DNA from 4 places in the Rhizobium sp. 01T437 genome. Region 2 is predicted to be linked to each of the others. Evidence: riboswitches for the same ligand, from Rfam matches in the RefSeq annotation. Region 2 holds a riboswitch; each other region holds the start of a gene.
The links. Region 2 has a riboswitch for cobalamin ahead of nrdH (glutaredoxin-like protein NrdH). Riboswitches for the same ligand answer to the same signal wherever they lie in the genome.
Positions count from the first base shown of each region.

Region 1: another riboswitch for cobalamin. It lies ahead of cobU (bifunctional adenosylcobinamide kinase/adenosylcobinamide-phosphate guanylyltransferase); the one in region 2 lies ahead of nrdH (glutaredoxin-like protein NrdH).
Region 3: another riboswitch for cobalamin. It lies ahead of AC1DM5_RS32800 (ABC transporter substrate-binding protein); the one in region 2 lies ahead of nrdH (glutaredoxin-like protein NrdH).
Region 4: another riboswitch for cobalamin. It lies ahead of bluB (5,6-dimethylbenzimidazole synthase); the one in region 2 lies ahead of nrdH (glutaredoxin-like protein NrdH).

Region 1 covers NZ_JBFTPM010000007.1:231,752-234,955, forward strand. The annotation lists gene AC1DM5_RS17115 (chloride channel protein) at 1-672, opposite strand, end outside; cobalamin riboswitch at 880-1,274, shown strand; gene cobU (bifunctional adenosylcobinamide kinase/adenosylcobinamide-phosphate guanylyltransferase) at 1,627-2,139, shown strand; gene cobW (cobalamin biosynthesis protein CobW) at 2,144-3,190, shown strand; gene cobN (cobaltochelatase subunit CobN) at 3,200-3,204, shown strand, end outside.
Region 2 covers NZ_JBFTPM010000004.1:417,840-421,043, reverse strand. The annotation lists gene metE (5-methyltetrahydropteroyltriglutamate--homocysteine S-methyltransferase) at 1-1,303, shown strand, start outside; cobalamin riboswitch at 1,480-1,707, shown strand; gene nrdH (glutaredoxin-like protein NrdH) at 1,973-2,194, shown strand; gene nrdI (class Ib ribonucleoside-diphosphate reductase assembly flavoprotein NrdI) at 2,208-2,621, shown strand; gene nrdE (class 1b ribonucleoside-diphosphate reductase subunit alpha) at 2,600-3,204, shown strand, end outside.
Region 3 covers NZ_JBFTPM010000029.1:13,404-16,607, reverse strand. The annotation lists gene AC1DM5_RS32805 (FecCD family ABC transporter permease) at 1-772, opposite strand, end outside; gene AC1DM5_RS32800 (ABC transporter substrate-binding protein) at 769-1,800, opposite strand; cobalamin riboswitch at 1,979-2,247, opposite strand; gene AC1DM5_RS32795 (YidB family protein) at 2,384-2,728, shown strand; gene AC1DM5_RS32790 (hypothetical protein) at 2,808-3,204, shown strand, end outside.
Region 4 covers NZ_JBFTPM010000001.1:284,034-287,237, forward strand. The annotation lists gene AC1DM5_RS01540 (3-deoxy-7-phosphoheptulonate synthase) at 1-27, opposite strand, end outside; gene AC1DM5_RS01545 (MFS transporter) at 267-1,691, opposite strand; cobalamin riboswitch at 1,844-2,030, shown strand; gene bluB (5,6-dimethylbenzimidazole synthase) at 2,073-2,774, shown strand; gene AC1DM5_RS01555 (MFS transporter) at 2,792-3,204, opposite strand, start outside.

The DNA of each region.
Region 1 (3,204 bases), on a different contig from region 2:
GACCAGTGTGGCGACGAGGGCGGCAACGACGACAGGCGTCAGCGAGACGATGGTGTAGGTGCCGATGATCAGCTCGAAGGCATAGAAGGCGCCCGTCAGCGGTGCATTGAAGGCGGCGGCGATGGCGCCGGCCGCGCCGCAGCCGACGAGGACGCGCATGTCGGAGCGGCGCAGCTGCAGCTTCAGGCCGAATTTCGAGGCGATGCCGGCCGCAAGCTGCGTATAGCCGGCCTCCAGACCGACGGATGCGCCGAAACCGTTGGACACGAGATTCTGGATGGCGACGAGGATGCTGTCCGTCAGCGACAGGCGGCCGCCATGCAGGGCATTGGCCTCGATCGGGTCGACCATCGGCTTCTTGCGCCATCTGGCGAGAATGAAGATCAACAGGCCGAGCAGCATGCCGCCGGCAACCGGGGCGGTCATCAGCAAGAACTTGCTGTCGATTTGCGAGGCACTGAGCCTCGTCGTGCCGTCTATACCGAAGATCAGCCTGTGCATCTCTTCCGAGACATAGCTCATGGCGGTGACCGCAAGCCCCGAGGCGATACCGACGAGCGCGCCGGCAAAGACCATGCCCATTTCGCTGTGGCGGATGAGCGTGCGCAGGCGTCCCGGATCAAAGACGGTGCCGAGAGGGCCGAGGCGGCGAATATCCATTCGGGAGAGCATCATGGGGAAACTAGGCGGCAGGAGTGGGGGTCAAGGGCGGAGCCGGCATCCGCATGAGCGGCAATTGCGGCAAAATACCGACTGGGCCGTAAAGTTTTTGTGACGTAAACCTTTGATTAAAGACGATAATATCGGTAGTGTAAGTCGAGATGAGCTCTGTGTGCGCCCAGTGCGCCGATTGACATGCCCGGGGCGGAAGCCTAACCATGAATTGACATAATGGATGGTTCCGGATCGGCCTTACGCCTTCCGGATGAAAAGGGAATGTGACGGGGCGGACCCAAGCCGGGCGCCTTCATCACAGCCGACCCCGCGACTGTAGAGCAGTCAGGGTCTTCCGTCCGGTATTTCGACTGCTGCGCCGACGGTCTTGCATTATGCAAGCGGGCAAGGCGGAAGAAGTGCCGGAAAAGCCACTGGAATGCATCGTGATCAGCCGGGGCAGGACGCCTCTATTTCTACGAATCGTCCGCCTTTTCACGAGACGCAGCCGGGAAGGCGAGGCAGATCCGCTGGCACGACCAGGGGCGACCGGAAACGGTCTGCCCCTGTCGCGTCCGACAACTGCGAGCCAGGAGACCTGCCATCCGTGCCGGGCATAATGCCCATACTGGGCCGTTTGCCCGCTGCCAGCACGGAGGTTGTCTTGGCTGAAGGATTTGATTCAGCGCTGCCTCTGGTGGTGCGTGTGAAAGGTGTCGGTTCGGTACCTCCTGGTGGGATGCGTCTGGCGCCTGCTGGTGATGTAGTTCCGGCGCGCACTTTCCTCTCCTCCCTCATTCCTGTGCTTGTCACAGGAATCCAGCCACGGCGCGTCCGCGCAGTGAATGAATCTACGCCGTCGTTGAGTGAGCGTTCCGCGCCCCAGGACTGGGGCGCACTGGATTTCTGTGACAAGCACAGGAATGAGGGAGGTAAGGGGCTTCGCGTCCTTCCTCCGAGGGCGGCGTTGTCATGACCGGAGCCACCTTCGTCCTCGGCGGCGCCCGCTCGGGCAAATCCCGCTTCGCCGAAAACCTCGTCACCACAAGCGGCCTTGACCGCCACTACATCGCCACAGGCCGCGCCTGGGACGATGAAATGCAGGCGCGCATCGACCAGCACAAGGCCGACCGCGGCCCCTCCTGGACCACGCATGAAGAGCCGCTCGATCTCACCGAGCGCCTTGCGGCCATCGATGGCGCGGATAGGGCGATCCTCGTCGATTGCCTGACGCTGTGGCTCACCAACCTGATGATGGAGGGCCGCGATATCGCCGCCCAGTCCGCCGCCCTTGCCGCCTTTCTACCGCAGGCAAAGGCGCGGCTCGTCATCGTTTCCAATGAAGTCGGCCTCGGCATCGTGCCTGAGAACCGCATGGCGCGGGAGTTTCGCGACCATGCCGGCCGGCTGCACCAGATGATCGCGGCTTCGGCCGACGACGTGTATTTTATCGCGGCAGGTCTGCCGCTGAAAATGAAGGGTTAAATCCATGCAGCAGAAAATCCCCGCAACCGTCATCACCGGCTTCCTCGGTGCGGGCAAGACGACAATGATCCGCAACCTGCTCACCAATGCCGGCGGCAAGAAGATTGCGCTCATCATCAACGAGTTCGGCGATCTCGGCGTTGATGGCGATGTGCTGAAGGGCTGCGGGGCGGAGAACTGCACCGAGGACGATATTATCGAGCTCACCAACGGCTGCATCTGCTGCACGGTGGCCGACGATTTCATTCCGACCATGACCAAGCTCCTGGAGCGCGAGCAGCGCCCTGATCATATCGTCATCGAAACCTCGGGCCTTGCCTTGCCGCAGCCGTTGGTCGCCGCTTTCAACTGGCAGGACATCAGAAGCGAAGTCACCGTTGACGGCGTGATCACCGTGGTCGATAGCGCCGCTGTTGCCGCAGGTCGTTTTGCCGATGACCATGATGCTGTCCATGCACGCCGCGTCGAGGATGAATCGCTCGATCATGAAAGCCCGATCGAGGAGCTCTTCGAGGACCAGCTGACCTGCGCCGATCTCATCGTGCTCAACAAGACCGATCTCATTGATGCCGACGGCCTCGGTCGCGTGAAGAGCGAAGTCGCCTCGCGCATCGCCCGCAAGCCTGTGATGATCGAGGCCAGGAATGGCGAGGTGCCCGCAAGCGTGCTGCTCGGCCTCGGCATCGGCACGGAAGACGATATCGTCAACCGCAAGTCCCATCACGAGCTGGAGCATGAGGATGGTACTTCGCACGATCACGACGAATTCGACAGTTTCGTCGTCGAGCTCGGCGCTATCGCCGATACATCAGGTTTCGTCGAGAAGCTGAAGGGCATTATCGCCGAGCATGATGTGCTGCGCCTCAAGGGCTTCATCGATGTCTCCGGCAAGCCGATGCGCCTGCAGCTGCAGGCCGTGGGCAGCCGCATCGACCAGTATTTCGACCGCGCCTGGGCATCGGGCGAAGCCCGCAGCACGCGCCTTGTCGTCATCGGCCTGCACGAGATGGATCAGGACGCGGTGCGCAAGGCGATCGTGGCACTGGTCTAAGGGGTTTCGATGCA
Region 2 (3,204 bases):
GTTGCTGCACGTGCCGATCGATTTGGAACTGGAGAGCGGGCTGGATGGTGAGCTGAAATCATGGCTCGCCTTCGCTGCCCAGAAGCTCGATGAGCTCGCAGCGCTCGGCGATGCCGGCAAGGCCTCTCAGGTGATTGCGGCAGCCTCGCGGGCCGTTGCATCGCGCGCCGCATCTACGCGCGTACATGATCTGAAGGTCAGACAGCGGGTTGCCGCGATCGACGAGGCGATGAAGACACGCAGCAGCGATTTTGCCGAGCGGACCGGACTGCAGGAGCGTAAGCTTCGCCTGCCGCTGTTCCCGACGACGACGATCGGCTCCTTCCCGCAGACATCAGATGTTCGAAAGTCCCGCTCCGCTTTCGCCAAGGGCACGATCAGCGAGGCGGACTACGATGCCTTCCTGAAAAAGGAGACCGAAGCGGCGATCCGCTGGCAGGAGGAGATCGGCCTGGACGTGCTCGTCCACGGTGAATTCGAACGCAACGACATGGTGCAGTATTTCGGTGAGCAGCTTTCCGGCTTCGCCTTCACGCAGCATGCCTGGGTGCAGAGCTATGGCTCCCGTTATGTCCGACCGCCTGTTATCTTCGGCGACGTCTCCCGGCCGAAGCCGATGACAGTGGAGTGGTGGCGCTATGCGCAGTCGCTGACGGAGAAGCCCGTGAAGGGCATGCTGACCGGGCCGGTGACGATCCTCAACTGGTCCTTCGTGCGCGACGATCTCTCTCGTGCCGATGTCAGCCGGCAGATCGCGCTGGCGATCCGCGACGAGGTGCTCGATCTCGAGAGGGCCGGTGCGGCGATGATCCAGATCGACGAGGCGGCGCTCCGCGAAGGCCTGCCGCTGCGCAAGGCCGACTGGAAGACCTATCTCGACTGGGCCGTCGAGAGTTTCCGCCTATGCGCCTCCGGCGTGGCAGACGAAACGCAGATCCATACGCATATGTGCTATTCGGAGTTCAACCAGATCATCGATGCCATCGCGGCGATGGATGCCGATGTGATCTCCATCGAGACGTCACGTTCGAAGATGGAACTGCTGGAGGCCTTCCGCAGCTACAAATATCCGAACGAGATCGGCCCCGGCGTCTACGACATCCATTCGCCGCGCGTTCCCGATGTCGCGGAGATGACGGAGCTTCTGGCGCTGGCGCGCGAGCGTCTGACGGACGGGCAGCTCTGGATCAATCCGGATTGCGGATTGAAGACACGCAGGTGGGAAGAGGTTCGCCCGGCGCTTGTCAACATGGTCGCTGCCGCCCGAATATTACGACATGCCGCATCGACGATTCGGGCCTGAACCTGGACTCGAAAATCAGAGAGCCGGCTATAGGCCGGCTCTCTTCATTAGCGCCTTCTCCACAGCCTGCTTTCTTTAAGCATTCGTTAACCACGTTTTTCACAGGAATGCAGTGATTTCAAACATGCCGTAACGCGATGCACAAACCATCCGTTGACGCAAACCGGGATTCGCGTACTATATCTAGTGTTCAAGGTTCCTTCGATTCGCTAGGGATCGCAGGCTAAGATGGGAATACGGTGCGTTTTGCCATGAGGGCAAAACAAGGCCGGAGCTGCCCCCGCAACTGTAAGCGGCGAGCAACTGTCCGATTTCAGGTCACTGAGGCATGAAGCTTTGGGAAGGCTGGGGGCAGGGTGCTTCGACCCGCGAGCCAGGAGACCTGCCTTGAACTAGATGTCCACGGGCGGGGTGTCCGGAAGGTCGCGTATGTATGAGGCGGATGAAATCCGCAGCTGTTGCGCTGCCCCCGAACGTCCGCATGAGAACTTCGGGGTTGAAGTTATGTCGAGAATATCAAAGCCGCTGCCCGCGCAAATCCCGCGAGGGGTCGAATTCGGCGTGTAAAGCGCCAACCTTGCCAGATCAATATCAAGCGTTGCCTCGGACGCCGCAAGGCGCCCGATCCCAGTATTGCGTCCGGAATCCATTGAAATCACGAGGAACATGATGAGCGTTACCGTTTACAGCAAGCCTGCCTGCGTACAGTGCACCGCTACCTACCGCGCCCTCGACCGTCTGGGCGTCGACTATCAGATCATCGACATTTCCGAAGATGCCGATGCGCTCGATCGTGTGCGCGGCATGGGCTACATGCAGGTTCCGGTCGTCGTTGCCGGCGACAGCCACTGGGCGGGTTTCCGTCCCGATATGATCAGCGCACTCTCCTGATCGGAGAAGAGCGATGGGCCTGATCGTCTATTATTCCAGCCGGTCCGAAAATACCCATCGTTTCGTCGAGAAGCTGGGACTGCGTGCGGCGCGCATTCCCCTCGGCGCTGAAGACGTCCTCATTCACGAACCCTATGTGCTGATCTCGCCCACCTATTGCGGCGACGGCGGCCCCGGGATCGTAAAGGGAGCCGTGCCCAAGCAGGTAATCCGTTTCCTCAACGATGCGGAAAACCGCTCCAACATCCGCGGCGTGATCGCAGCGGGCAACAGCAATTTCGGCGAGACCTACGGGCTTGCCGGCGACGTGATCTCGCAGAAGTGCCAGGTGCCGTACCTCTACCGGTTCGAGCTTTTGGGGACTGCTGAGGATGTCGCCAATGTCAAAGACGGGATGGGACGATTTTGGACACGGGAACAAATCTGACGCGGGATGCGGGCGCAAAACCGCTAAAGGCAGCAGACGCGCTGGATTATCACGCGCTGAACGCAATGCTGAACCTCTACGATGAGCAAGGCAAGATCCAGCTCGACAAGGATCGCTTTGCGGCCAAGCAGTATTTCCTGCAGCATGTGAACCAGAACACGGTGTTCTTCCATAATCTCAGGGAGAAACTCGATTATCTGGTGACCGAAGGCTATTACGAGCAGGAAGTGCTCGACCAGTATTCCTTCAATTTCGTCCGCGACCTGTTCGACGAAGCCTATGCCAAGAAGTTTCGTTTCCCGACCTTCCTCGGCGCCTTCAAATATTACACCAGCTACACGCTTAAGACCTTCGACGGTAAACGCTATCTGGAGCGCTACGAGGATCGTATCTGCATGGTGGCGCTGGCTCTTGCCGAAGGCAATGAGCAGCTTGCCCGCGATCTGGTCGAAGAGATCATCACCGGCCGTTTCCAGCCGGCAACGCCGACCTTCCTCAATGCCGGCAAGAAGCAGCGCGGCGAGCTCGTTTCCTGCTTCCTGCTGCGTGTCGAAGACAATATGGAATCGATCGGCCGTTCCAT
Region 3 (3,204 bases), on a different contig from region 2:
CGGTGACGCCGAGCAGGGTGAACTGCACGCGGCGCACGGCGATGCCGAGGGAGGCTGCGGCATCCGTGCCGAAGGCGAAGGCATCGAGGGCGCGCACATGGGCCAGGCAGACGACGAAGCCGATGAGTGCGACCGGCACGGAGAGATAGACATCCGGCCAGCGTACGCCGGAAAGCGAGCCGAGCAGCCAGAAGAGCACGCCGCGCGCCTGTTCGGCATTGGCCGAGGTCGTGACGATATAGGAGGTCAGCGCATTGAAGAGCTGCGAGCCCGCCACGCCGCAGAGAATGATGCGCTCACTGGTGCCGCCCGCACCGGCCGCCAGAATGCCGACCAGAAGAAAGGCGATCACGGCGCCGATGAAGGCGCCGCCGGAGAGGCTGAGCACGCCAGAACCGAGGCCCAGGATCATGACGCAGACGGCGCCGGTGGAGGCACCGGCGGAAATGCCGAGCACATAGGGTTCGGCGAGCGGATTGCGCAGCAGCGCCTGCAGCACCGTGCCGCAAAGCGCCAGCGACGCGCCGGCGCTCGCCGCCACCAGCGCGCGGCTGAGGCGGTAATCCCAGATGATGCCCTGATGGATGCGGCTGAGCTCGAATGCCGTGCCGAACAGGCGGTTGGAGACCGCCTTTGCCGTGGTGGCGAGCGGGATCGATATCTCGCCGATCGAGACGGCAAGGCTGACCATCAGCCCGAGCAGGAGGAAGGCGGCGATGGTGAGCGCGGCAAGCGCCCACCATTTCCTCTGTGGCAAGGCAGCCTGGCTCACTGCGCCAGACCGGAGGCAGCGATGCCCTTTGCCAGGATTTCGATACCGTCGATCGTTCGGATCGTCGGGTTCATCGACTGCGCGTCCATCATGATGAAGCGCCTGTTCTTGACGGCATCGAGCTCCTTGGTGACAGGATCATTTTCCAGGAAATCCACCTTCACCTTCGGGTCGTCTGCGGCATAGCGGCGGCGGTCCATGGTGGCGATGACGATGACGGCGGGATTGGCCTGCGCAATCGTTTCCCAGCCGACGAGGGGCCATTCTTCCTCAGTCGTCACGACGTTCTTGGCGCCGAGCGTCTTCAGGATATAGGCCGGCGCGCTGTTCTTGCCGGCGATGAAGGCATCGCCCTTGACCTCCTTGCTGGAGAACCAGAAGACGACAGGCAGGTTCTTGGCGGCAGCACCTGAAACGGAGGCGACGGCTGCGGCCCCGCGCTTCTTCAGGTCGGCGATCAGCGCATCGCCTCGGTCCTTCACGTCGAAGATCTCGGAGAGTTCGGCAATTTCCTGATAGATCAGGTCCATCGTGAACAGCTCCCTGCGCACGCCGTCGCCGCCATCGGTGTTGATCTTGGCGACGCAATCGGCAGGCGCGACATAGGTGTTGATGCCGAGATCCCCAAATTGCTCGCGCTTGCCGACGGAGCCTTGCGTGCCGACATGCCATTCGAATTCGGCGGCCACCAGATCGGGCTCGGCACCGACGACGGATTCGAAGCTCGGATCGTTGTCGGCCAGCCGTTTGATCTTGCTGTTGGCCTCGGCATATTGCGGCAGGACCGGGCCGACCCAGACGGCCGTTCCGGCGATCTTGTCGGCAAGGCCGAGCGAGAAGAGCACTTCGGTCATGCCCTGGCCGATCGAAACGATCTTGGCCGGCGCCTTTTCGAAAGTGACCTGCTGGCCGCAATTGCTGAGGGTAAGGGGATATTGGGTGGCGGCGAAGGCGGGTGCTGCAAGGCCGGCCAAGCAAAAGCCGGCGAGCCCGAGCGCAAGGGAAAAGCCTGATACTATCTGGCGCATTGGAAACTCTCGATCGGAAGGAAAAGGGCTAGCGGACGCCGGCGCGCGCAGATGCGGGAGCCAAGCGTGGAGGGAGGGCTAGCGGCGGGTGGTCCAATCGGGACGGATCGCGTGCGGCAAGCGGCAGGAAATAAGGTCAATCATATCTGCTCCTTGTCCAGGCATCCCCGCCCGGCTGATTGGATCGTGATTGACGGCAGGTCTCCTGACTCGCGGATGTCAGCCGGTCATCTGCCTTCCCGCGCTTTCGCGCAGTGGCACTTGGAGTGACCAGCTCGCCGGTGATTTCCGGGAATGAACGACGAGGCATTCATTCCTGACATAACCGGCAATCCGCTTACAGTTGCGGGGGCAGCCACGGTCTTGGTCCCTTTTGGGTCGTCCGCACCGTGTTCCCTATTAATCCCCTCGAAGTTCTCCTCGGGGAACCGTCTCCTCGACTTAGGACGCCGCCATAGGCGACGTCAAGCGCGTCAGCGAGAACTATTGTTTGCGATGGGAGGGCGTCGGTTCCGCAAATCCGGAATGACAGAGATTTTACCTCATGCTAATGTAGAATACACTGATTGGTGGAGGAGCAACCATGAGTATTTTCGACGGTTTAGGCGGCGTTCTTTCTGATGTGCTTGCCGGCAGGCAAGTCGATTACGTCGCGGTTGCAACCAGATTATTCGACAATGCCGGCGGTCTGCAGGGCATTGTTTCCCAGCTCAATTCGGCGGGGCTCGGTCAGCAGGTTTCATCCTGGATCGGCACCGGCCACAATCTCCCGGTATCGGCAGAACAGATCGAGGCAGCCTTGTCCTCCGATCAGCTGCGCGACCTTGCTGCCAAGTTCGGCGTCAATACCGACGAGGTATCCAAGCTGCTCGCCGAGCATCTGCCGCAAGCGGTCGATGCAGCAACGCCCAATGGGACCGTTTCTTAAGCCTGGAAGATGCGGGGCCACGAAGATGCGCGGCCCCGATGACGTGCGTGCCTTGACTGCCCCCAACCGAGGATATCCCATGATTGCGAGATTGCTTGTGCCCGCTTCCGCCGGAGCGTTGATTGCCGCCGCCTTCTTCGTTTCTCCGGCCTCCGCGCTGACCATGAAGGAATGCAGCGCCAAATATCAGACGGCCAAGGCCGATGGTTCGGCCAAGGACATGAAGTGGAACGATTTCCGGGCGAAATTCTGCGGCGCGGATGCAGCCGCCGAAGATGCCGCCGATGACAAGGCAGTGGCCGCAACCACGGACAAGGAGCCCGCAAAGCCGACGGTCAAGGCACCCAAGGGTGTGACCATGCCGAAGGCGATCGACAAGAAATACGCCAGCGAGACGCCCGCCAAGGGCCGGCTGCATACCTGCGTCGACAGCTATCATGCCAACAAGGATGCCGGCACGCTCAACGATCTGAAAT
Region 4 (3,204 bases), on a different contig from region 2:
GCGAAGATCATCAATAGTGTCAGTCACGGTATGCTCTCCTGTTTGGTCATACCGTGCGGAACAAAAAAGCCGCCAGGTTGACTAGCGGCTGTTCGGGTTGTCGTCGCGTTAGTTTTGGTTACGCACAGACCCGCATCCGCTGGAAGCAGCGGTACGAATAAAATCGCGATGCGTAAACGGACGAGATCGACATGGCGTTTATGTAGCTATGCCGATCGGAATTGTCACGCGGAATCTGTGAGGAAAAATGACAGGTCCGTGAAGATTTATCGGCTTTCCGCCAATGCCTGTCCCTGGGCCTCTTCCGGCTCTGCCGGCTCGGCATGCCTGTTCTTGCGGCGGCGCGTCGTCAGTTCCTCGCCGGCATTGGCGGGCAGGCGCAGGAAGGTGATGCAGGCAAGGGCCGATATCGCCGCGACGATGAAGAAGGCGATATGGAAGTCCGACACCAGCAGCTTGCCGCCATGGAAGCTCGAGGAGATTTCCAGGATCGTGCCGGCGACCGCGACGCCCATGGCCATGGAGATGCGCTGTGCCACCGCGTTGATCGCCGTCGCCTGGCTGCTGTCTGCCTCGTCCACATCGCCGAAGGCCATGGCGTTGACGCCTGAAAAGGCCATGGAGCGAAGGAGACCGCCAACGAGAAGACAAGCCATGATGATGTACATCGGCGTTTCGGCGGTGAAGAAGCCGTTCACGCCGAGGAAGATTGCGGCGAGGAAGGTCGTCAGCGCAATGACGTTGCGGAAGCCGAAAGCATTATAGGTGCGGGTCGCAGCGAATTTCGAGCCCATGGAGCCGAGTGCGCTGATGAAGGTAATCGAGCCTGACTGCAGCGGCGTCAGGCCGAAGCCGAGCTGCAGCATCAGCGGCATCAGGAAGGGCAGCGCGCCGAGGCCCATACGGAAATTCGAGGCGCCGAGAATCGCCGCCCGGAACATCGGATAGCGGAACATCTTGGGATCGAGCAGCGGGTGCGGCGTGCGCTTGGCATGCACGAAATAGAGGACGCCGGAGAGGACGCCGACAGCGACGGTGATATAGCCGTAAATGACCGGAACGGCGGGCAGGCTGATGACCGACAGGCCGAACACGAAACCGGCAAAGCCGATGCCCGACAGGAAGAATCCTGGAAAATCCATCGGCTTCGGGCTGCGCGGCTCGACGGCCGGAAGGAAACGGCTGACGAGGATGATGCCGATAATGCCAATCGGCACGTTGATCCAGAAGATCCAGTGCCAGCTGAGATAGGTGGTCAGGAAGCCGCCGATCGGCGGGCCCATGATCGGGCCAATCAGCGCCGGAATGGTAAGCCATGCCATGGCATTCACCAGCTGGTGACGTGGCGTTCCGCGCACGAGCAGCAATCGCCCGACCGGCGTCATCATCGAGCCGCCGGCGCCCTGGATGAGGCGGGAAATGACGAAGGCGGCGATGGAGTTGGAGAAGGCGCAGGCGACGGAGCCGATCATGAAGACTGCTATCGCCAGGCGGAAAATGTTGCGGGCGCCGAAGCGATCCGACATCCAGCCGCTGATCGGAATGAAGATCGCCAGCGCCACGAGGTAGCTTGTTACCGCAAGCTTCAGTGCAATCGGCGAGGTGCCGATATCGGCGGCAATCGCCGGCAGGCTGGTGGCGATCACGGTCGAATCCATCTGTTCCATGAACAGAGCGACCGCAAGGATCATCGGCGTTAGGCGGGACACGGGCAACCGGAAGGCAATGAGAAAAAATACGGCGCCAACGGCGTCGGTCGGATTCGGGCTTCGTTCTAGGCCAGCATTTTCAGCCTGTCCACGAAATGAATGTCGCATGCAGCTTGCCGCCATGCCGTTTCCGCGCCATAGATCGCCCGTCAGGTGCCCGCTTTCCAAGCGGGAGAATCGGGAATCCGGTGCAAGACCGGAACGTGCCCAACGCTGTAAGGCCGACGCTTGCCGCATAGAATGCCACTGGCCGCAAGGCCGGGAAGGCAGCGGAAGCGGATGACGCCAAGTCAGAAGACCGGCCTGGCAAGATAGACCCAACCCGCGCGGACGGCGGGCGGTTGCGTTGTTGGGGATTTGACGATGCGACCCATTGATGATGCCGTTTGCCCGGCATCCAGCTTTTCTGCGGCCGAACGCGAGGCCGTCTATCACGCGATCATGACGCGGCGCGACGTGCGCAGCCAGTTCCTGCCCGATCCCTTGCCGGATGATCTGGTGACGCGGCTTTTGACGGCGGCCCATCACGCGCCCTCGGTCGGCTTCATGCAGCCGTGGAATTTCATTCTGGTGAAGAGCGTCGAGGTGAGGGCGCGGGTACGCGATGCCTTCCTTAGGGCGAATGAGGAAGCGGCCCGCATGTTCGACGGCGAACGGCAGGAAAAGTATCGTTCGCTGAAGCTCGAAGGCATCGTCCAGGCGCCGCTCGGCATCTGCGTGACCTGCGATCCGACCCGCAGCGGCAGCGTGGTGCTGGGTCGCACCCATAATCCGCGCATGGACAGCTATTCCACCGTCTGCGCCATCCAGAACCTGTGGCTTGCGGCACGAGCCGAAGGGGTGGGCATCGGCTGGGTCAGCATTTTTCGCGAGGGTGACCTGAAGGAGATCCTCGGCATTCCCGATCATATCGAGGTCGTCGCCTGGCTCTGCGCCGGCTTCGTCGACCGGCTCTATGATAAGCCGGAACTGGCAGTCAAAGGCTGGCGGCAGCGGATGGCGCTGGAAGAGCTGGTTTTCCATAACGGCTGGGGGCATGTGGAAAACGAGGCCGCGCCGGTCTGAGCCGGCGCGGGTGTGCATCATTCTGCCGGCTGGGTGCCGCAATCCTTGGCACAGGCCGGTGTCTTCCAATGGGCGAAGACGAGGAAGCTTGCGGCGGCGAGAAGCCAGACGCCGATCGCGCCATAGAGCATGACGCCACCGAAGCCAGCGACCAGCGCATCATGCACCGTCCCGGCCGGAATGTCTGGCAGGGAGGCGATGTTGCCGGCGGAGATCCGTTCGGCGAGCAGGCGCAGGTCGCCGGCATCCGTCGAGGTTGGCAAGGTGCTCTTGAGATGGGAGAGCACGCCGCTGAACAGGATGAAGCCCATGACGGCGATGTTGATGGCGAGTGAGATCATCCGGGCGCTCATGTCGATGCCGGAGGCCATGCCGGCGCGATCGCTGGAGACGGCGCCTGTCGTGGTATTGGTGACCGGAGTGTTGGTGA